4 regions of the Modestobacter sp. SYSU DS0290 genome follow, and region 1 is predicted to be linked to each of the others. Evidence: riboswitches for the same ligand, from Rfam matches in the RefSeq annotation. Region 1 holds a riboswitch; each other region holds the start of a gene.
The links. Region 1 has a riboswitch for thiamine pyrophosphate ahead of ACI795_RS05025 (purine-cytosine permease family protein). Riboswitches for the same ligand answer to the same signal wherever they lie in the genome.

Region 1 (5,087 bases):
CGCCGGGTGCGTCGTCCACGACGGTGACCGACAGCCCGCGCTGCGCGGACCGCCAGGCCACCGACAGGCCGATGAGCCCGCCCCCGGCGACGACGACGTCGAGGCTCACGGCGCGCCCCCGAGCTGCCGCAGCAACTCCCGGGTGGCGGCGGCCGGGTCGGCGGCGGCGGAGACCGCGCCCACGACGGCGACCCCGGCGGCGCCGGCGGCCAGCAGCTCCGGCACCCGCGCGGCGGTGACCCCGCCGATGGCGACCACCGGGACGTCGACGGCGGCGGCGACCTCGGCGATGCCGGCCGGGCCGAGCGCGTCGGGCAGCCCGGTCTTGGTCGTCGTCGGCCAGGCGGGGCCGACGCCGAGGTAGTCGGCGCCCTCGGCGACCAGCCGGCGGGCGAGGTCCGGGTCGCGGCAGGTGCCGCCGAGCAGGTGCCCGGGGCCGGCGACCCGGCGGGCGGCGGCCAGCGGCAGGTCACCGGCGCCCAGGTGGGTCCCGTCGGCGCCGACCGCCAGGGCGACGTCCACCCGGTCGTTGACCAGGCAGGTCGCCCCGGCTGGGGCGCAGACCGCCACGACGGCGCGGGCGAACTCGTACAGCTCCCGGTCGGTGCCGCCCTTGGCGCGGACCTGCACGACCGGCGCCCCGGCGGCGACGGCGGCCTCGACCGCGGCCAGCGCCGCCGGCCCGCCGCGGGCGTCGGTGAGCACGTGCAGCCGGCCCAGGGTCACGACCGGCGCCCCCGCAGCAGCGCCGGGGCCCGCACGACCAGGGTGAGGAGCACGGCCACCGCCAGGCTGACCAGCGACGCCGACCAGCCGTTGGCCGGGTCGATGCCCAGGTCGGTCTGCCGCGCGGTCCACCACGCCGTCCAGCTCGCTCCCGGGCCGGCGAAGTACGTGGGCAGGGTGAGCTGGTAGGCGATGAAGCCCGCCACCCACGGCAGCAGCAGCTCCAGGCGGGCGGGTGCCGTGTCGGAGGTGTCCCAGGCCCCGCGGGGGAGCAGCCAGTAGGCCACCAGGAACACCCCGGCCAGCGGCACGAACACCGCGCCGATCAGGAAGAGGAACGGCTCGTAGGCGGCGATGTCGAAGGTCAGCGCCAGCACGGTGGCCACCGCGCCGACGACCAGGACGAGCACCCGCCGGTCGGCCCGGGCGACGACGTTCTGCGCGGAGACCGCCGTCGAGTACAGGTTCGCGAACGCCTCGTCCAGCTCGACGACGACCAGCAGCAGCACCGCCAGCGCGCCCAGCGGCACGGCCAGCAGGGCGTCGACGACGTCCAGGCCGGCGCTGCCGTAGGCGGCCAGCGCGAGCACGCCGAGGGTGAACATCACGACGGTGGCGATGCCGTACCCCACGCTCGCGCCGACGCCGGCGGCCCGGCTGCTGCGCACGTGCCGGCTGTAGTCGGCAGCCAGCGGGATCCAGGAGACCGGCAGGGCGATGACGATGTCGGCCGCCGTCCAGAACGAGGTGGCGCTGCCCTCGGTGAGCTCGGGGAGCGGCTCGCGGAGCACCTGCACGTAGAGGTAGACCAGCGCGGCGAGCGCCGCCCACACCGCGTAGCGGGCGAGCACCCGGACGACGCCCAGCGGCCGCAGCGCCATGGCGGTGGCCAGCACGCCGGCGCCGAGGACGAAGGGCCAGCGCGGGGCGTCGAGCACCCGGGAGGCGGCCTCGGCGATGATCACGATCTCGAAGGTGGCCCAGCCGATGCACTGCACGAGGTTCAGCGCGGTGGGCAGGTAGGAGCTGCGCCGGCCGAGCAGGCCGCGCAGCAGCACCATGGCCGGCACCTGCTCGCGGGCGCCGGCCGCGGCGGTGGCGCCGAGCAGGGCCGCGCCGATGACGGCGCCGACGACGATGGCGCCGATCGTGACCGCGAGCGAGCGACCGGGCAGGACCACGTAGACCGCGGCGACCGGCAGCAGCAGGCTGATCCCGAGGTTGCCCCACAGGCCCAGCGAGTCGCGCAGGCCGAGGGTGCGCGGGGGCGCCTCGGTGAGGGTGAGGGGGGCGTCCCCGGCCACGGGGGACGGGTGGGTGGGGGTGCTCATCAGGTGTCGCTCCCTACGCCGGCATTACCCGGTCAGGTTCCAGCGGTCGGCGGCGCTCAGCCGCCCTCTCAGCCCGGTTCCGCCCGAGCTCCCGCACATGGCATCGGCCATGACGCCCGTCACCCTAGGCCACCGGGGCGCGCGGACCCGCCGCCGGGGAACCCCGCCGTCCGGAACTCGGCTGCCGGGGGCCGGTCTGGCTAGAGTCCCGCCCGTGCCGGTCGACGAGCTGCTGTCCCGTTCCCCCATCGCCTGGCGGGCTGCCACCGCGCACCCGTTCCTGACCGGGGTGCGCGAGGGGACCGTGCCGGTCGCGGCCTTCGACACCTGGCTGGTGCAGGACGCCCGGTTCGTGGCCGACCTGCTGCGCTTCCAGGCCCGGTTGCTGGCCCGCGCGCCCCGCCCGGCGCAGGCGGTGCTGGCCGGGGGCCTGGTCGCGCTGGTCGAGGAGCTGGCCTGGTTCGAGCAGCTGGCCGGAGCCCGCGGCCTGGACCTGGAGGCGCCGACACGGTCGGCCACCACCGCCTACGCCGAGCTGCTGGCCCGGCTCGACGGCGCCGACGTCCCGACCGGCCTCACCGCGCTGTGGACGATCGAGCGCACCTACCTCGACGCCTGGTCCGGCGCGCTCCCCGGCGCACCGCAGTACCGGGAGTTCGTCGAGCACTGGACCGCGCCGGGCTTCGCCGGGTACGTGGCCGGGCTCGCCGCGGCCGCCGACGCGTTCCCGGCGGCCGCCGCCGACGCGGAGGCGGTGTTCGCCGAGGTGGTCACCGCGGAGATCGCCTTCTGGGACATGGCGATGGAGGCGGCGGGGGCCGCGGCGTGAGCGTCGCCGCGGAGCTGTGGGCCGCCGACGCCGATCTGGCCGCGGCTGCGCTGGCGCACCCGTTCGTGCAGGGCATCGCCGACGGCACGCTGCCCCGGGAGCGGTTCGCCGGGTACGTGGCCCAGGACGCCTTCTTCCTCGACGCCTTCGCCCGCGCCTACCGGCTGGGTGCGGAGAGCAGCGGTGACCCCGGGGTGACCGCGGTGCTCGCCGACCTGCGGGCCGGGGTGCAGGAGGAGCTGCGGCTGCACGGCGGTTACGCGCAGCAGTGGGGGATCGACCTCGCCGACGTGCAGCCGCTACCGGCGACGTCGGCCTACACGGAGTTCCTCCTCGATGCCGCCGGGCGGGGGGACCCGGCGCTGACCTGCGCGGCGATGACCCCGTGCATGCGGCTGTACGCCCACCTCGGCCAGCAGCTGGCCGACCGGGCGCACGGGCCCTACCGGGAGTGGGTGGACACCTACGCCGCCCCGCAGTTCGAGGAGCTGGCCGCCACCCTGGAGCGGCTGCTCGACCGGCTGTGCGCCGACGCGTCCGAGGACCGGCTCACCGCGGTGCGGGCCGCCCACCGCCGGGCCATGGAGCTGGAGGTCGGCTTCTTCGACGCCGCGTGGAGCGGTGCCTGAGGTGGCAGGGCTCCTGACGGCCGAGGAGCTGCTCGTCGGCTACGCGGAGGGCGAGCCGGTCTGCGCGCCGGTCAGCGTCACGGTGCCGCCCGGGACCGCGCTGGGGCTGGTGGGGCCGAACGGCGCGGGCAAGTCGACCGTGCTGCAGACCCTGGTCGGGCTGCTCCCGCCGCTGGGCGGCACGGTGCGCTACGCCGGGGAACCGGTCGACGAGCGCTCGGCGGCCTTCCGCGCCGAGGTGGCCACCGTGCTGGACGAGGACGCCTTCTTCCCGGCGCTCACCGGGGTGGAACACCTGCTGCTGACCGCCCGCGGGCACGGCGTGGCCGACCCTGAGGACGTCGTCGCCCGGGAGGTCGAGGCGTTTGGGCTGGCCGGGCGGGCCGAGGCGCTGCCCTCGGCGGTCTCCTCCGGGCAGCGGCGGCGGCTCGCGCTGGCCGCGGCGCTGGTGCGCCCGGCCCGGCTGCTGGTGCTCGACGAGCCCGAGCGCCGGCTGGACACCGGGATGCGCCGGCAGCTGGCCGCCCGGCTGCGCGACGACGTCGCCGCCGGCGCCACGGTGGTGTTCGCCAGCCACGACCCGGAGTTCCTCCGCACCCTGGCCGACGCCGTGCTGGTCGTCGACGACGAGGAGTGCCCGCTGGTCTCCCCGGACGACGCCGTCGCCGCGCTGTCCGAGGGCTGAGCGTTGACCGCCGTCGTCGCCGTCGTCGCCGGGACCGCGGGGCTCAGCGGCGCCGCCGTCCGCCGGGTCACCCGGCGGGCGGCCGCGGCGCGGGCCGACACCAGCTGGGCGACCCTGGTCGGCGACGTCGTCGGCTGGCTGACCTCGCTCGGCATCCTCGTCGCGGTGGTCGGCGGGACCGTCTCCAGCCTCCGCGACCAGATCGCCGCCCGCCCGGCGACCGGGACGGCGGTGCTGCCGGGCGCGGTCACCTCCGTGGTCGCCGCGGTGCTGGTGGTCGCCGGGCTGGCCTGGGTGCTGGCCCGGCTGGGCCCGGTCAGCGCCACCCCGGCCGCGGCCGTGTGGTGGCTGCCGCTGCCCGCTGACCGGCGCGGGCTGCTGCGCGGTGAGCTCGTCCGGGTGGTGCTGATCGCGGCGACGGCGGCCGCGGTGGTCGTCGTCCCGGTGCTGCTCGCCGTGCCGGTCGCCCCGGCCGCGGCCGACGTGCTGGTCGGGGTGGCGGCCGCGGCGCTGCTCACCGCGGCCGGCGCCGGGCTGCTGGTGGTGCTCCAGGCGGCCGGCCGGGGCCGCCGGCTCCCGGCCGCCGCGGGTGCGCTCGCCTGCGCGGCGGTGGTGGGCGCCGCCGGAGCCGGGACGGTGCTGGCCGCGGTCGGCGCCGGGCCGCTGACCGGGTGGGCGGTGCGGCCGACCGGGACGCCGCTGGTGTCGACCACCGTCGTCGCCGGGGTGCTGGCAGTGCTCGGTGTGCTCGCCGCGGACCGCCGGCTGGACCGGCTGCGCGCCGGTGACCTGCGGGCCCGCGGCGAGATCGTGCAGTACGCCACCGCCTCGACGTTCTCCCTGGACACCCGCGAGCTCGGCCGGGCGCTGGCCAGCTCGCCGCGGGC
Region 2 (5,087 bases), on a different contig from region 1:
TGCGCGCGGGCGCCGACCTGCACCCCTCCACCCGGGTCGACCTGGCCGACCTGCTGCGCACCGCCGGGCGGCTGGAGGAGGCGCGGAGCGTCCTGGAGGCGGGCGCGCTGCGCGGCGAGGAGGAGAGCTGGCGCCCGCTGGGCACCCTGCTCGCCGAGGAGTTCGACCACCCGGTCGCCGCCGCGGCCGCCTACCGGGCCGGCATCGACGGCGGTGACCTGCACTGCCACCACGACCTCGGGGTCCTGCTGCTGGACCAGGGCGACGTCGACGGTGCGATCGAGCAGCTGCTGCGCGGCGCCGAGGGGGGCGACCAGCTGGCCGCCCGGGTGCTGCGTCAGCTGCTGGACGCGGAGGGCTGAGTCCCCCGGTCCGCCACCGGCAGGCTCACCACCAGCCGGCGAAGTGGTGCACCGGGCCGTGCCCGGAGCCGACTCCGAGCGTCTCCCCCGCGGTCAGCGCGGCCTGCAGGTAGTCCCGGGCCCGGTCGACCAGGGGCGCCCAGTCCACCGGCCGTCCCGCCTGCCGCTCCTGGGCGGCCAGCGCTGCCAGCGCCGAGGAGAGCGTGCAGCCGGTGCCGTGGGTCGACGTCGTCACCACCCGCGGGCGCCGGGTCTCGACCACGCGGTCGGCGGTGACCAGCACGTCGACGCTCTCGTCCCCGCCCAGGTGCCCACCCTTGAGTAGCACCGCGGCCGGGCCCAGCGCCAGCAGCGCCCGTGCCTGCTCCGGCAGCTCGTCCACCGTGGTGGCCGGCGCGACGTCCAGCAGCGCCGCGGCCTCCGGCACGTTCGGGGTGATCAGGTCGCTGACCGGCAGCAGGTCGGTGCGCACGGCGGCGACCGCCTCCTCCGAGATCAGCCGGTCCCCGCTGGTCGCCACCATCACCGGGTCGCAGACCACCGGACCGCCCGGCCGCTCGGCCAGCGCGGCGGCCACCTCGCGGACCACCTCCGCGGTGCCGAGCATGCCGAGCTTGGTGGCGTGCACCGTCACGTCGGCGAACAGGGTGCGCAGCTGCTCCCCGACGAACTCCGCCGGGACGCCGTGCACGCCGGTGACGCCGCGGGTGTTCTGCGCGGTGAGCGCGGTGAGCACCGCGGTGCCGTAGGTGCCCAGCGCGCTGAAGGTCTTCAGATCGGCCTGGATGCCGGCCCCGCCGCTGGGGTCGGAGCCGGCGACGGTGAGGGCGACGGCGGCGGTCATCGGTCGATCAGCTCCCGGGTCAGGGTGGTGCGCAGTGCGTGGGCGGCGGCCGCGGGGTCGGCGGCGGCGCAGATCTCGGAGACGACACAGACCCCGTCGACCCCGGTGGCGGCGACCTGGGCGGCGTTCGCGGCGGAGATGCCACCGATCGCGACGGCGGCCACCCCGCCGGCGTGCGCCCGGGCGGCGAGTGCGCGGGTGCCGGCCAGCCCGAGCCCGGTGCCGGCGTCGGGCTTGGTCGGGGTGGCCCACACCGGGCTCAGCCCGACCAGGTCCACGGTCCCCCGCGGCAGCGCGAGCACCTCCGTGAGGTCGGCGTCGTCCCCCACGGAGACACCGAGGACGGCGTCCGGGCCGAGCAACGCCCGCACCTCGGTGGCCGGCAGGTCGTCCTGCCCGACGTGCACCCCGTCGGCGCCGGCGATCAGCGCCACGTCGACGGCGTCGTTGACCACCAGCGCCACCTCCGGCGGGAGGACCTGCTGCACCGCGCGGGTGAGCGCCAGCAGGTCGCGCCGGCTCGCGGTCTTGTCCCGCACCTGCACCGCGGTCACCCCGCCGGCGACCGCGGCCGCCACCACCTCCGGCACCGACCGCGGCGCGCAGAGCAGCGTGTCGGTGACCAGGTAGAGGGTGGGGTCGAACGCCCGCCGCATCAGGCGGTGCGGACGTCGGCGCGGCTGAGCGCCTCGCCGTCGATGGCGTCGAGGGCGTCCAGCCACTGCGGGGCGAAGGTGCCCGGCCCGTCGGCGAGGTCGGCGGCGACCTCGGCGGCCAGCGCCACGTGCGCGTGGGCGGCGACGGTGCCCAGCAGCGGGTCGCCGGTGGCGGCGACGTAGGCGGCGGTGAGCGCCCCCAGGGCGCAGCCGGCGCCGGTCGTCCGGGTGAGCAGTGCCGAACCACCGCCGACGCGCAGCGTCCGCTCGCCGTCGGTGACGACGTCCACCGGCCCGCTGACCGCGACCACGCCGCCGGTGCGCCGGGCCAGCGTCGCGGCGACCTCCACCGCGTCGTCCGGGTCGGCGGTGCTGTCCACCCCACGGCCACCCGCGCCGGCCCCGGCCAGGGCGAGCACCTCGGAGGCGTTGCCGCGGACCACGGTGGGTCGCAGCTCCACCAGGTCGGCGGCGAGCGCGGTGCGGAACCCGAGTCCGCCGACGGCGACCGGGTCGAGCACCCACGGAGTGCCCGCCTCGCCCGCGGCCCGGGCGGCCAGGCGCATCGCGTCGGCCGTGCGCTGGGAGACGGTGCCGACGTTGACCAGCACCGCGGAGGCGACGGCGGCGAACTCGCCGGCCTCGGCCGGGTCGTCGACCATCGCCGGGGCCGCGCCCACGGCGAGCAGCGCGTTGGCGGTGATCGCCTGGACCACGGTGTTGGTGAGGCAGTGCACCAGGGGTGCGGTGTCGCGCAGCGCCTCGCGGGCGGTGCGCAGGGAACTGGCGTCCACGCGTGACATCCCTTCGCCAGTGCGAACTGGAGCAGGTTCGACGGGTGTGTTCTCAGTCCCGGCGGGACACCCCGTGTCAGGACAGCGACGCTAACACCGCACCGCGGCCACCCGGCGGGGAGCGGCTTGCGACCATGGGTCGGTGACCGCCACACCCCGCCTGCGTCAGGCACCGTTCGCCGAGCTGACACCGGCCGAGCTCTACGGGATCCTCCGGCTGCGGGTCGACGTCTTCGTCGTCGAGCAGGCCTGCCCCTATCCGGAGCTCGACGGCCGCGACACCGAGCCGACCACCGAGCACCTCTGGTTCGCCGCCGACGACGGCACGGTGCTGGCCACGATCCGGGTGCTGCACAACGGTGAGGACCGCGCCATCGGCCGGGTGGCCACTGCCGTGGGCGCGCGTGGCCGCGGGCTGTCGGCCGACCTGATCCGCCGCGGCATCGAGCTGTGCGACGGTCGCACGATCGACATCGGCGCCCAGGCGTACCTGGAGAGCTGGTACGAGCGCTTCGGCTTCCGCCGGTCGGGTCCGGACTACGACGAGGACGGCATCCTGCACCTGCCGATGCGGCTGCCGGCGGCGCCGGGCTGAGCAGGGGTGGAGTCGGCGGCCTGGCCGACACCGCGTCACCAGGCCGCCCCGATGGCCGCCCGACCAGTCACCCAGTGGAGTGGCACCGTGACGGGTGGTCTTCCGGCGCCGGTCGCCCCGGTCCTAGCCTCGGGCCCGCAGGGGGTGACCGGAGCGGCCGTCCTCCCGGAGCCCCGGAGAGCCAGGCATGACGAAGGTGACGCCCCGCCGTCCCAGCCGTCGCGCGACGCGACGGGGGGCGGTCATGTCCGCGGCCGGTGCGCTGGTGCTCGCCACCGCCCTGGTGTGGCAGTCGGCCTACGCGGGGTTCACCGTCACCACCGGCGCCCTCGCGCTGCCCACCGTGAGCACCGGGACAGTGGTCCTGTCCGACGACGCCGGCGGCACCATGTTCACGATCCCGGACCTGAAGCGAGGAGGCACCGGCACCCGGTGCATCACGGTGACCTCCACCGGCACCGTGCCGGCGAGCGTCCGCATGTACGTCACCGGACGTTCGGACTCCAACGGCCTGGCCGACGCCCTGAGGCTCACGGTCCGGATCGGCACCGGCGGCGGGTACGCCGACTGCGCGGGCTTCCGCTCGAACGCGTCGGTGTACGACGGAACGCTGGCCGCCTTCCCCGCGGACCGGTGGGCCGACGGCCGGGGCGACTGGACGACGTCGGGCGACCCGGCCGGCGACCAGCGGACCTACGAGATCACCTACACCCTCCCGGTCAACAGCCCGGGCAGGGTGCAGGGCGGGTCGGCGACGGTGACCTTCGTCTGGGAGGCCCAGTCCCGATGAGTGCCTCCCCGGATGTCACGCCGGTGACCGCCACCTGGCGGCAGAGCCGCACGGCGCTCGCCGGCACGGTCCTGGCGCGCACCGTGCTGGGCACCCTGGTGCTGCTCGTCCTCGTCTCGGTGGCGCCGGCCGTGGCCGGCTGGCAGTCCACCGTGGTGCTCTCCGGCTCCATGGCACCGGGCGTGCAGCCCGGCGACGTGGCACTGGTCCGGCCGGTGGACGTGGCCTCGGTCCAGCCCGGGCAGGTGCTGCTCGTCGACGACCCCGACATCCCGGGCGCGCTGCGGCTGCACCGGCTGCTGGCGGTGGAGGACGGTGGCCTGCGGCTGCAGGGCGACGCGAACCCGCAGCCGGACGGCTCGCTGGTGATGCCCTCGGCGGTGCACGGCGTCGGGGTGCTGCGGCTGCCCGACCTCGGGCTCCCGGTGCTCTGGGCCGCCCAGGGACGGTGGCTGCCGGTGGCGGGCACGGTCCTCGCGCTGGCCGGGCTGGCCGGGCTGGCACAGCTGCACCGGGGTGCCCCGGGACGCTCCGACGGTCGGCCGGACGGCAGGACGCCGCGCCGGCTCGGCCGGCCAGCCCGACGAACCGCTCGGGGTGCCCTCACCCTCGGCGCCGTCGGTCTGCTGCTCGCCGGGCTGCCCGGCACCTCCGGGGCGGTGTTCACGGCCAGCACCGCGAACCACGTCAACACCTTCAGCGTCGGCCGGGACGTGACCTGCGCGTCGGTCGCGGCGGGTGCGCCCGGGTACTTCGGCTTCCAGGAGACCGGCGGGACCACCGCCTACAACGGTGGGACCGCCGGCGCCTACGCCAACGGCACCTACCGCGGCGGGCCGACGCCGGTCTCCGCGGGCCCCCGGAAGTGCGGTGCCGACGGCACCCGGGCGATGAGCTTCGACGGCGTCAACGACCAGATGTACACCACCTACGCGATGAACAACCCGCAGACCTTCTCGGTGCAGCTGTGGTTCTCCACCACCACGACCGACGGCGGGAAGCTGATCGGCTTCGGTACCGGCGCGAACGGCGCTGCCTCGGGGCAA
Region 3 (5,087 bases), on a different contig from region 1:
GCCCACCACCGGCCCAAGGACGTGCCCGGACGTGGTCCGGTGACCCCTTCGTCGGTCTCCGCGCTGCGGTCGCTCATCACTCGCTCCTCGTCCCACGCCCCGACCCTCGGGGGCAATACCTGTTGCTTCGACGCGGTGACCGCGCTGTTGAGGAGGACCGGTGATCTTCGTGGAGAAACTCCGGTGAGCGGCGCCGCGGATCGCCTAGTCGACGTGGGGCGTCGTGGGGTGGGCTCCCGTCCAGCGAGCTGCGCGAGCCGTTGGACGGGGCCGCGCCCCCGCTGGTTCCGCCCACCTCCGGCCCTCGGGGCGGCCTGGCCCGTCGGACCGTCGGCCACCGGCTCGTCCGCTACCGGTGCAGGGACGGTCAGGAGTGCGTCGGCTCCCCTGGTGCCACCGTCTGCGCCAGCTCGGTCACCGGCAGGTACACCCGCCCGCCCTCGTCGCGGAACTGGGCGGACTTCTCCGCCATCCCGGCCCGCAGCGCCTCCGCGTCGTCCAGCCCCTTCCGGGCGGCGTAGGCGCGCACGTCCTGGCTGATCCGCATCGAGCAGAAGTGCGGTCCGCACATCGAGCAGAAGTGCGCCGTCTTCGCCGCCGGCGCCGGCAGCGTCTCGTCGTGCATCTCCCGGGCCGTGGTCGGGTCGAGCGAGAGGTTGAACTGGTCCTCCCAGCGGAACTCGAACCGGGCATCGGACAGTGCGTCGTCCCAGGCCTGGGCACCGGGGTGCCCCTTGGCCAGGTCTGCGGCGTGCGCGGCGATCTTGTAGGTGATGACGCCGTCCTTGACGTCGTCCCGGTCCGGCAGGCCGAGGTGCTCCTTGGGCGTGACGTAGCAGAGCATCGCCGTCCCGTACCAGCCGATCATCGCCGCGCCGATCGCGCTGGTGATGTGGTCGTAGCCGGGCGCGACATCGGTGGTCAGCGGGCCCAGGGTGTAGAACGGCGCCTCGTCGCAGACCTCCAGCTGGAGGTCCATGTTCTCCTTGATCTTGTGCATCGGGACGTGCCCCGGCCCCTCGACCATCACCTGCACGTCGTGCTCCCAGGCGATCTTCGTGAGCTCGCCGAGCGTGCGCAGCTCGCTGAACTGGGCCTCGTCGTTGGCGTCGGCGATGCAGCCGGGGCGCAGCCCGTCGCCGAGGGAGAACGTCACGTCGTAGGCGGCCATCAGCTCGCACATCTCGCGGAAGTGCGTGTAGAGGAAGTTCTCCTCGTGGTGCGCCAGGCACCACGCCGCCATGATCGACCCGCCGCGGGACACGATCCCGGTCTTGCGCCCGGCGGCCAGCGGCACGTACCGCAGCAGCACCCCGGCGTGCACGGTCACGTAGTCGACGCCCTGCTCGAACTGCTCGACCAGGGTGTCCCGGTAGATCTCCCAGGACAGGTCCTCGGCCTTGCCGTTCACCTTCTCCAGCGCCTGGTAGATCGGCACCGTCCCGATCGGGACGGCGCTGTTGCGGATGATCCACTCGCGGGTGGTGTGGATGTTCCGGCCGGTGGAGAGGTCCATGACCGTGTCCGCGCCCCACCGGGTCGCCCAGGTCATCTTCGCGACCTCCTCCTCGATGGAGGAGGCGACCGCGCTGTTGCCGATGTTGGCGTTGATCTTGACCAGGAGGTTGCGGCCGATCGCCATCGGCTCGGACTCCGGGTGGTTCACGTTGGCCGGCAGGACGGCGCGGCCGCGCGCGATCTCGCTGCGGACGTGCTCGACGGGGACGCCCTCGCGCAGCGCCACGAACTCCATCTCGGCGGTCACCTCGCCCCGGCGGGCGTACGCCAGCTGGGTCACCGTGCGTCCGGGCAGCGCTCGCCGCGGCTGGTGGGCCGTGGCGAAGACGCTGTCCAGGTCGCGCCCGTCGTCGGCGCGGCGGCCGTCGTCCACCGGCTGCACGGGGCGGCCGGTGTACGCCTCGGTGTCACCGCGCTCGCCGATCCAGGTCGCGCGCAGCCGGGGCAGGCCCCGGCGGACGTCGGTCACGACGGCGGGGTCCGTGTACGGCCCGGAGGTGTCGTAGAGGACGACGCTGTCGCCGGTGGTGAGCTGGACCTCCCGCATCGGCACCCGCAGATCCGGGCGACTGCCGGCGAGGTACGTCTTGCGGGAGCCGGGGAACGCGCCGTTCTCGGCCTCGGACGGGCTGGGGGCAGCAGTCATCAGGGGTTCCTCCCTACGCCGGTGCGAACCGGATCAGGTACGAACGGTCAGCGGCCGGTCCTGCCGCCCTCTCAGCCTCGGTTCGTGAGGCTCCCGCGGGTCGTGGTCACCCTAGGGCCGCGCTGCTGCCCAGCACCAGCAGCAGTGCGGCTCAGTCGGTGAAGCAGGCGGTCAGCGCAGCCACCATCAGCGGGACGTCGCGGGCGCTGGCCAGCTCCCGCGCCGAGTGCATGGCGAGCATCGGGGCGCCGACGTCCACCGTGGGGATGCCCAGCCGGGTCGCGGTCAGCGGGCCGATCGTCGAGCCGCACGGCAGGTCGGCCCGGGAGACGAAGTGCTGCACCGGCACCCCGGCCCCGGCGCACCGCTCGGCGAACCACCCGCTGGAGGCTGCATCGGTGGCGTAGGCCTGGTTGGCGTTCAGCTTCAGCACCGGGCCACCGCCGAGCACGGGGGCGTGCGCCGGCTCGTGCCGGTCGGACCGGGTCGGGTGCACCGCGTGCGCCATGTCCGCCGACACCAGCCGCGACCGGGCCAGCGCCCGGGGCAGCGCCTGGACGTCGCCGCCGTCGGTGAGGGCCACCAGCCGGGTCACGACGTCCTCCAGGAAGCTGCCGCGTGCCCCGGACATCGAGCCGCTGCCGACCTCCTCGTGGTCGTTGGCGACGAACAGCTGGGTGCGCGGGCCGCCGGTCGCGGCGATCAGCGCCGTCACGCCGGCGTGGCAGCTCGCCTCGTTGTCCAGCCGGGGTGCGGCGATCCAGGTGCCGTCGGCGCCGGTGACCCCGGCCGGCTGGGTGTCGGCGAGCACCAGGTCGTGCCCGACGACGTCGAGCGGGTCGGCGCTGAGCTCGGTGGCGAGCCACTCCAGCAGGTCGGGGTAGTCGAGGTCGTTCGACCAGACCGGCACCAGTTCGCGCTGGGGATCCAGCGTCAGCCCGTCGCGGACGCTGCGGTCGAGGTGGATCGCCAGGGACGGCAGCCGCAGCGGCGCCCCGGGCAGCCGGACCAGCGCCGTCGTCCCTCCGCGCAGCGCGACCCTGCCGGCCACGGTCAGCTCGCGGTCCAGCCAGGTGTGCCACAGCCCGCCGCCGTAGGGCTCGACGCCGACCAGCCGGTAGCCGGCCTGCCGGACGTCGGAGTGCGGGCGCACCTTGAACGTGGGGGAGTCGGTGTGCGCCCCGACCAGCCGCAGCCCGGCCTCGGCGGACGGCGCGCTGCCCACCCGGAAGGCGATCAGGCTGCCGTGCCGGACGACGAAGTGCTCCCCGCCCGGCGCCAACTCCCAGGCGTCGGTCTCGACCAGCTCGGTGAACCCGGCCTCGACCAGGCGGCGGGCCATCTCGGCCACCGCGTGCCCCGGGGAGGGGGAGGCGTCGATGAAGGCGCGCAGGTCGTCGCCGAGGGCGAGGTCGTCGGTCGGGGTCTCCGGCATGCGCCCATCGTGCCCCGGGAGACCGGGGTCGGTGCCGGCGCCCACCCTCGACCAGGTGGACGCCGCGAGCCCGGCCCAGTGCCGGCGGACCTGGGGGGCCACCCGCCTGGCCTGCGTTTCGCCGAGCGGGGGCGGGTAGAGCCACTGCCGTGGCGGACGACGACATCGAGATCCAGGGCCAGGGCGAGCACGAGTACGTGGTGGTGCAGGCCACCGAGGCCGAGGACGTGACCACCTGGTTCAAGCTCACCCCCGAGGTGCTCGACCGGCTGGGCACCGACGACGAGGAGGACGTCGTGCTGCGCACGGTCCGGTTCCTCCGCCGGCACCAGGACGTCGCCGACTTCCCCGACGTCGTCGAGCTGGAGGACGTGATCGCCAGCTACGAGGACTACCTGCCGGCGATGGCCGAGGAGTGACCAGCCGCCGTCCGCGGTGAGATGCTGCGCAGCGTGACGCAGCCCACCGACCCCGCCGCGCTCGCCGACGCCCTCGAGTCGACCGGGTACCTGCCGGACGAGGGCCTGGCGACGGCGGCGTACCTGGCGCTGGTCATGCACCGCCCGCTGTTCCTGGAGGGCGAGGCCGGCGTCGGCAAGACCGCGCTGGCCCGGGCGCTGGCCGAGGTCACCGGCCGCCCGCTGTACCGGCTGCAGTGCTACGAGGGGCTGGAGGCCAGCCACGCCCTCTACGACTGGGACTTCGGCCGGCAGCTGCTGCACCTGCGGGCCGCCGAGGCCGCGCACGCGACCGGTGACACCGAGCAGCTGGAGGCCGGGCTCTACGACCGGCGGTTCCTGCTGGCCCGCCCGCTGCTGCAGGCGCTGGAGGGCTCCCCGTCGGTGCTGCTCGTCGACGAGGTCGACCGGGCCGACGACGAGTTCGAGGCCTTCCTGCTCGAGGTGCTCAGCGACTTCACCATCTCGGTGCCCGAGCTGGGCACCATCCGCGCGGAGACGCCACCGCTGGTCGTGCTCACCTCCAACCGCACCCGGGAGGTGCACGACGCGCTCAAGCGCCGCTGCCTCTACCACTGGCTGGAACACCCGGACTTCGAACGCGAGGTGGCGATCCTGCGCCGCCGGCTGCCGGAGGTGACCGAGTCACTGGCTCGCCAGGTCGCCCGGGCCACCGGCCGGCTGCGCGAGCTCGACCTGCTCAAGCCCCCCGGCGTCGCCGAGGCGATGGACTGGGCGAGCGCGCTGCACGCCCTGGGCTGCCGCGAGCTCGACCCGGACACCGCCGCCCGCACCCTGGGCGCGGTGCTCAAGTACCGGGAGGACGGCGAGCGGGTCCGCTCGCTGGCCCGGGGGGCGCTCTTCGGTGCCTGACATCCGTGACGTCGTCTCGACCGTGCTCGGGTTCGCCCGCACGCTGCGGCACGCCGGGGTCGCCGCCTCGCCCGACCGGGTCGAGGCGATGCTCGCCGCCGTCGCGCACCTCGACGTCCTCGACGCCACCGCCGTCTACTGGGCCGGCCGGCTGACC
Region 4 (5,087 bases), on a different contig from region 1:
CTGGTAGGAGAGGGCGTCGGTCAGCCAGCCGGCGACCAGCGGCCCGCAGACCGCCCCCAGGTCGGCGACCATCTGGAACACCGCGACCACCTGCCCGCTGCGGGCCGGGCTCACATCGCCCACCACCGCGGCCGGCACGCTGGCCAGCAGCGAGGCGGCCAGGCCGAAGCTGGCCATGGAGAGCAGGAACGCACCCGTCGCCGGCGGCAGCACCAGCACGGCGAGCGACGCGGTGGCCAGGGCCGAGCCGAGGACCAGCGAAGGGCGGCGGCCCCAGCGGTCGGCGAGCGCCCCGGCGCGCAGCAGGCCGACCGCCTGGGCCACCGACCCGGCCAGCAGCCCGGCACCGGCCCAGGCGACCGTCTTGCCGAGCTCCTCGGTCACGTACAGCGGCACCAGCGAGTTGCGCACCCCGAACAGCACCCAGCCCACGCCGAGGTTGGCCACCAGCGCGGCCAGGTAGGCCCGCGAGCGCAGCGCCGCCCGGAGGCCTCCGCTGGGCGCCTCCACGCCGGGGGCGGCCGCCGTGTCGGCTCCGCCGCCCTGGTCGACGCCGGAGGCCACCGGCGCGGCCGGCACCTCGACTGCCGGTCGCGTGGGGGTCCGCAGCAGGACCAGCGCGACCGCCCCGGCGACCAGCAGGAAGCCGGCGTAGACGAAGAACGGCAGCCGTGGGGAGACCTCGGCGAGGAAGCCGCCGGCGCCCGGACCGGCGATGCCGCCGAGGATGAAGCCGCCCTGGTAGGTGGCCGCGGCCCGGCCGCGCTGGGCGGGCGGGGCGGTGCGCAGCAGCAGCGACAGCGCGGCCACGGTGAACATCGCGCTGCCCACCCCGCCGGCCGCGCGCAGCGCGACGAACACCGGGTAGCTGCCGGCGAGCCCGGCCGCGCCGGTGGTGACCGCGACGATCAGCAGCCCGGCCGCCAGCACCACCCGCTCGCCGATCCGCTCGACCAGCGAGCCACCGGCGAACGCGGAGACGAACCGGAAGAAGGCGAACGCGCTGATCGCGAAGCCGACCGCCGTCGTCCCCACCCCGTAGGACCGGGCGAACAGCGGGATCGCCGGCGCGACCACGCCGAAGCCCAGCGCGACGACGAAGGCGACGATGGCGAGGACGCCGACCTCGCGGGGCAGTGCGGTCTCCCCGCGGTGGCGTCGCACGAGGAGCGATCCTGACACGGCCCCCCGACCGTTATGGCGTGAGCACCAGCCGGCCGGCGACGTCGCCGGCGCGCAGCCGCTCCAGCGCGTCGTTGACCTGGCTCAACGGCAGCGTGCCGGCCACCGGGGGAGCGAGCTGGCCGGCCGCGGCCAGGGCCACCGCCTGCTCCAGTTCGGCCAGGGTGTTGCCCACGCTGGAGAGCACCCGCTGCTCGGCCACGACCATCGCCAGCGGGCTCACGGTGAGGGAGTCGGCGCTGTAGCCGACCAGGACCAGCCGGCCGCGCCGGCCCAGCACCGCGGTGGACAGCTCCAGCGTGGCGGTCACGCCGGCCAGCTCCACGACGACGTCGGCGCCCTGGCCCCCGGAGAGCCGGGTCACGGTGTCGGCCAGGTCGGCGGGGGAGACCGCTGCCGTCGCCCCGGCCGCGCGGGCGGCGGCGCGGCGGGCGTCGTCCCGGCTGACCGCGACGACGGTGGCGCCCCGGCGCCGGGCCTCCTGCACCGCGGCCAGCCCCACTCCACCGCTGCCCATGACCACCAGCAGATCGCCCGGCTCGACGGCGGCCTCGGTCAGCGCGTGCACCGCGGTCGTGCCGGCGCAGCACAGCGGCGCGGCCGCCGCGAACGACAGCTCGTCGGGCAGCCGCACCAGGCAGTGCGCCGGGACGACGAGCTGCTCGGCGAAGGCGCCGTCGGCGGCGAAGGCGAGCACGCCCCGGGGTGCCAGGCAGAGGTTCTGCCGGCCGCGCAGGCACCAGCGGCACGCGCCGCAGAAGAGGTAGTAGTAGACGGCCACCCGGTCGCCCGGGGCCCACCCGGTGACCGCGGAGCCGACCGCCTCGACCGTGCCGGCGGCCTCGTGGCCCAGCGTCATCGGGGTCTTCGCCGGCGCGTACAGCCCGTCGGTGAAGTGCAGTTCGGTGCCGCAGACCCCGGCGGCGCCGATGCGCACGCGCACCTCGTCCGGGCCGGGCTCGGGCACCGGGACGTCGTCCAGGGCCAGTGGCTGGTGTGCCGCGTGGAAACGGGCAGCGAGCATCGGGCAGCTCCCTCCGCCGGTACGAACCGGATCAGGTTGGACGGTCGGCGGGGATCGTCCGCCGTCTCAGCCCGCGCCCGGGCTCCCGTGTGCAGCGCAGAACCTACCCGGCGTGCCCGAAGGGCTCGACGCGGCGCAGGAACGAGCGGATCGCCAGGTGGTGCGAGAGCGGCTCGCGGTGGTCGTCGCACGCCGTCCAGACCTTCTCCCGGTCCGGCGTGTGCAGCTTCGGGTTGTTCCAGACCAGCCGCCAGCGGGCGGGGTGGGTGCAGCCCTTGCCCGAGCAGATCACCGGGGTCGTCGCTTCGGTCACCCGCGCAGTCTGCCGGGCGCCCCTGCCGCCGAACGTGGTGGCCGGACTCCCTGCCGATGACCCGGAGTGTCCGCTCGCGGTGCGGTCGGGCTCGGCACTGGACGCGCTGGCGACCGATGAGCTGCACGGGTCGTGCATCGGGCACTGCTGACCTGAGCCGACGAGCTGGCCTGCCCGGCGCACGGTTCCGTTCCACCGGGCCGGGGTATCCGCACGCCCATGACTGAGACCAAGCCGCTCGCCCTGGTCACCGGTGCCTCCAGCGGCATCGGGCTGGAGCTCGCCAAGCAGTTCGCCCAGCACGGCTACGACGTCGTGGTGAACGCCGAGGACCACACCATCGACACCGCTGCGGCGAAGGTGCGCGCCGAGGGCACCGAGGTGATCCCCGTCCAGGCGGACCTCCGCACCCCGGAGGGCATCGAGCAGCTGTGGACCCGGGTCCAGGGCCTCGGGCGGCCGCTGCACGCCGCCGCGCTCAACGCCGGCGTCGGTCGCGGCGGCGCCTTCGTCGACACCGACTGGGCCGACGACCTCGAGGTCATGCAGCTCAACGTCGTCTCCACCGCCGCCCTGCTGAAGCTGGTGCTGGTGGAGATGACCGGCCGCAACGAGGGCCGGGTGTTGGTGACCTCCTCGATCGCCGCCACCATGCCCGGGGCCTACCAGCCGGTGTACAACGCCTCGAAGTCCTTCGTCCAGTCGCTGACCGAGGCCGTGCAGCAGGAGCTCAAGGACTCCGCCGTCACCATCACCTCGCTGATGCCCGGCCCGACGGACACCGACTTCTTCCGGCGGGCCGACCTGGAGGACACCGCCATGGGCAAGGGCCCCAAGGACGGCGCCGCCGAGGTCGCCGAGCAGGGCTTCGAGGCGATGATGAAGGGCGAGAAGCAGGTCGTCGCCGCCTCGCTGATGACCAAGGCGCAGGGCGCGATGAACAAGGTCCTGCCGGATGCCTTCAAGACCTCCGCGCACGAGGCGATGGCCAAGCCGCGCGACTGACCTCCCGCCCGACCGCTCCGCACGGCGCCCCTCCCGGTCCGCCGGGACGGGCGTCGTCCGGTCCGGGCTTCCGCTGAGCGGAGGCCGACGCAGCGCCGGCACGGGGGTGGGCTGGCACAGTGAGTGCATGGACGACGTCGTCATCTGTTCCCCGGTGCGCACGCCCGTCGGCCGCATGGGCGGCGTCTTCGCCGGCCTGAGCGCCAACCAGCTCGCCGCCACCGCGCTGCGGGCCATCGCCGAGCGGACCGGCTTGGCCGAGGGCGAGGTCGACGACGTCGTGCTCGGCCACTGCAACCCCAGCGGTGAGAACCCCGCCATCGGCCGCATCGCCGCGCTCGACGCGGGGCTGGGGGTCCAGGTGCCGGGGCTGCAGATCGACCGGCGCTGCGGGTCCGGGCTGCAGGCGGTCATCTACGCGGCCATGCAGGTGGCCTCCGGCGCCGGGAAGGTGGTGATCGCCGGCGGCGTGGAGTCGATGAGCAACGTCGAGCACTACGCACTCGGGCTGCGCACCGGCGCCAAGGGTGACGGCGTGATGCTGCACGACCGCCTCGCCCGCGCCCGCGAGACCGCCGGCGGCGTCGACCACCCGGTGCCCGGTGGCATGCTGGAGACCGCGGAGAACGTGCGCCGCGAGCACGGCATCGACCGGCTGGAGCAGGACGCCTGGGCACTCCGCTCGCAGCAGGCGGCGGGCGCCGCGATCCGCGAGGGCCGGTTCGAGGACGAGATCATCGGCGTCGAGGTGCCGGGCACGCGCAAGACCCCCGCCCGCGTCGTCCTCGACGACGAGCACCCCCGGCCGGACACCACCATGGAGGACCTGGCGAAGCTCCGTCCGGTGATGGGCCGGGTCGACCCCGAGGCGACGGTCACCGCCGGCAACGCCTCCGGGCAGAACGACGGCGCCGCGGCGTGCGTCGTCACCACCCGGGCCGAGGCCGATCGGCGCGGCTGGGAGCCCTTCGTCCGGCTGGTCGGCTGGTCGGTGGCCGGCGTGCCGCCGGAGACGATGGGCATCGGCCCGGTGCCGGCCACCGCCGCCGTGTTGGAGCGGACCGGCCTGACCCTGGCCGACATGGACCTCATCGAGCTCAACGAGGCGTTCGCCAGCCAGGTGCTCGCCTGCCTGCAGGCCTGGGGGCTCGGTACCGACGACCGCGAGCGGGTCAACGTCAACGGTTCGGGCATCTCCCTGGGCCACCCCGTCGGCGCCACCGGCGCCCGCATCCTCGCCACCCTGGCCCACGAGATGCGCCGGCGCGAGGCCCGGTACGGCCTGGAGACGATGTGCATCGGCGGCGGCCAGGGCCTGGCCGCGGTCTTCGAGCGGGTGAGCTGACGGCGGCCCCTCAGGCCGGCGGTGCCGTCGACGCCCGCTCGACCAGCACCGGTTCCACCAGCTCCTCGCGGCTCACCGGGTAGGCGCTCTCGGTGCCGGTCAGCTGCGCCAGCAGCACCGCCGCCGCCCGTTCGGCGAGCACCCGCGCCTGGTTGTCGACGGTGGTGATCGGCGGGGTCCACCACGCCCACGAGGGCTCGTCCTCGGTGCAGATCACC

Region 2: another riboswitch for thiamine pyrophosphate. It lies ahead of thiM (hydroxyethylthiazole kinase); the one in region 1 lies ahead of ACI795_RS05025 (purine-cytosine permease family protein).
Region 3: another riboswitch for thiamine pyrophosphate. It lies ahead of thiC (phosphomethylpyrimidine synthase ThiC); the one in region 1 lies ahead of ACI795_RS05025 (purine-cytosine permease family protein).
Region 4: another riboswitch for thiamine pyrophosphate. It lies ahead of ACI795_RS11015 (alcohol dehydrogenase catalytic domain-containing protein); the one in region 1 lies ahead of ACI795_RS05025 (purine-cytosine permease family protein).

The regions. Positions count from the first base shown of each region.
Region 1 covers NZ_JBJHAI010000003.1:114,009-119,095, forward strand. The annotation lists gene thiO (glycine oxidase ThiO) at 1-109, opposite strand, end outside; gene thiE (thiamine phosphate synthase) at 106-726, opposite strand; gene ACI795_RS05025 (purine-cytosine permease family protein) at 723-2,057, opposite strand; TPP riboswitch at 2,051-2,162, opposite strand; gene ACI795_RS05030 (thiaminase II/PqqC family protein) at 2,272-2,886, shown strand; gene ACI795_RS05035 (TenA family protein) at 2,883-3,515, shown strand; gene ACI795_RS05040 (ABC transporter ATP-binding protein) at 3,517-4,200, shown strand; gene ACI795_RS05045 (DUF6297 family protein) at 4,204-5,087, shown strand, end outside.
Region 2 covers NZ_JBJHAI010000005.1:168,186-173,272, reverse strand. The annotation lists gene ACI795_RS07270 (tetratricopeptide repeat protein) at 1-362, shown strand, start outside; gene thiD (bifunctional hydroxymethylpyrimidine kinase/phosphomethylpyrimidine kinase) at 388-1,206, opposite strand; gene thiE (thiamine phosphate synthase) at 1,203-1,862, opposite strand; gene thiM (hydroxyethylthiazole kinase) at 1,862-2,656, opposite strand; TPP riboswitch at 2,648-2,740, opposite strand; gene ACI795_RS07250 (GNAT family N-acetyltransferase) at 2,799-3,251, shown strand; gene ACI795_RS07245 (hypothetical protein) at 3,496-4,041, shown strand; gene ACI795_RS07240 (LamG-like jellyroll fold domain-containing protein) at 4,065-5,087, shown strand, end outside.
Region 3 covers NZ_JBJHAI010000005.1:40,724-45,810, reverse strand. The annotation lists gene ACI795_RS06685 (methyl-accepting chemotaxis protein) at 1-77, opposite strand, end outside; gene thiC (phosphomethylpyrimidine synthase ThiC) at 368-2,164, opposite strand; TPP riboswitch at 2,158-2,271, opposite strand; gene ACI795_RS06675 (M18 family aminopeptidase) at 2,316-3,599, opposite strand; gene ACI795_RS06670 (hypothetical protein) at 3,749-4,018, shown strand; gene ACI795_RS06665 (AAA family ATPase) at 4,052-4,930, shown strand; gene ACI795_RS06660 (vWA domain-containing protein) at 4,923-5,087, shown strand, end outside.
Region 4 covers NZ_JBJHAI010000010.1:125,107-130,193, reverse strand. The annotation lists gene ACI795_RS11020 (MFS transporter) at 1-1,164, opposite strand, end outside; gene ACI795_RS11015 (alcohol dehydrogenase catalytic domain-containing protein) at 1,196-2,206, opposite strand; TPP riboswitch at 2,197-2,305, opposite strand; gene ACI795_RS11010 (hypothetical protein) at 2,310-2,519, opposite strand; gene ACI795_RS11005 (SDR family NAD(P)-dependent oxidoreductase) at 2,739-3,524, shown strand; gene ACI795_RS11000 (acetyl-CoA C-acetyltransferase) at 3,652-4,869, shown strand; gene ACI795_RS10995 (LacI family DNA-binding transcriptional regulator) at 4,880-5,087, opposite strand, start outside.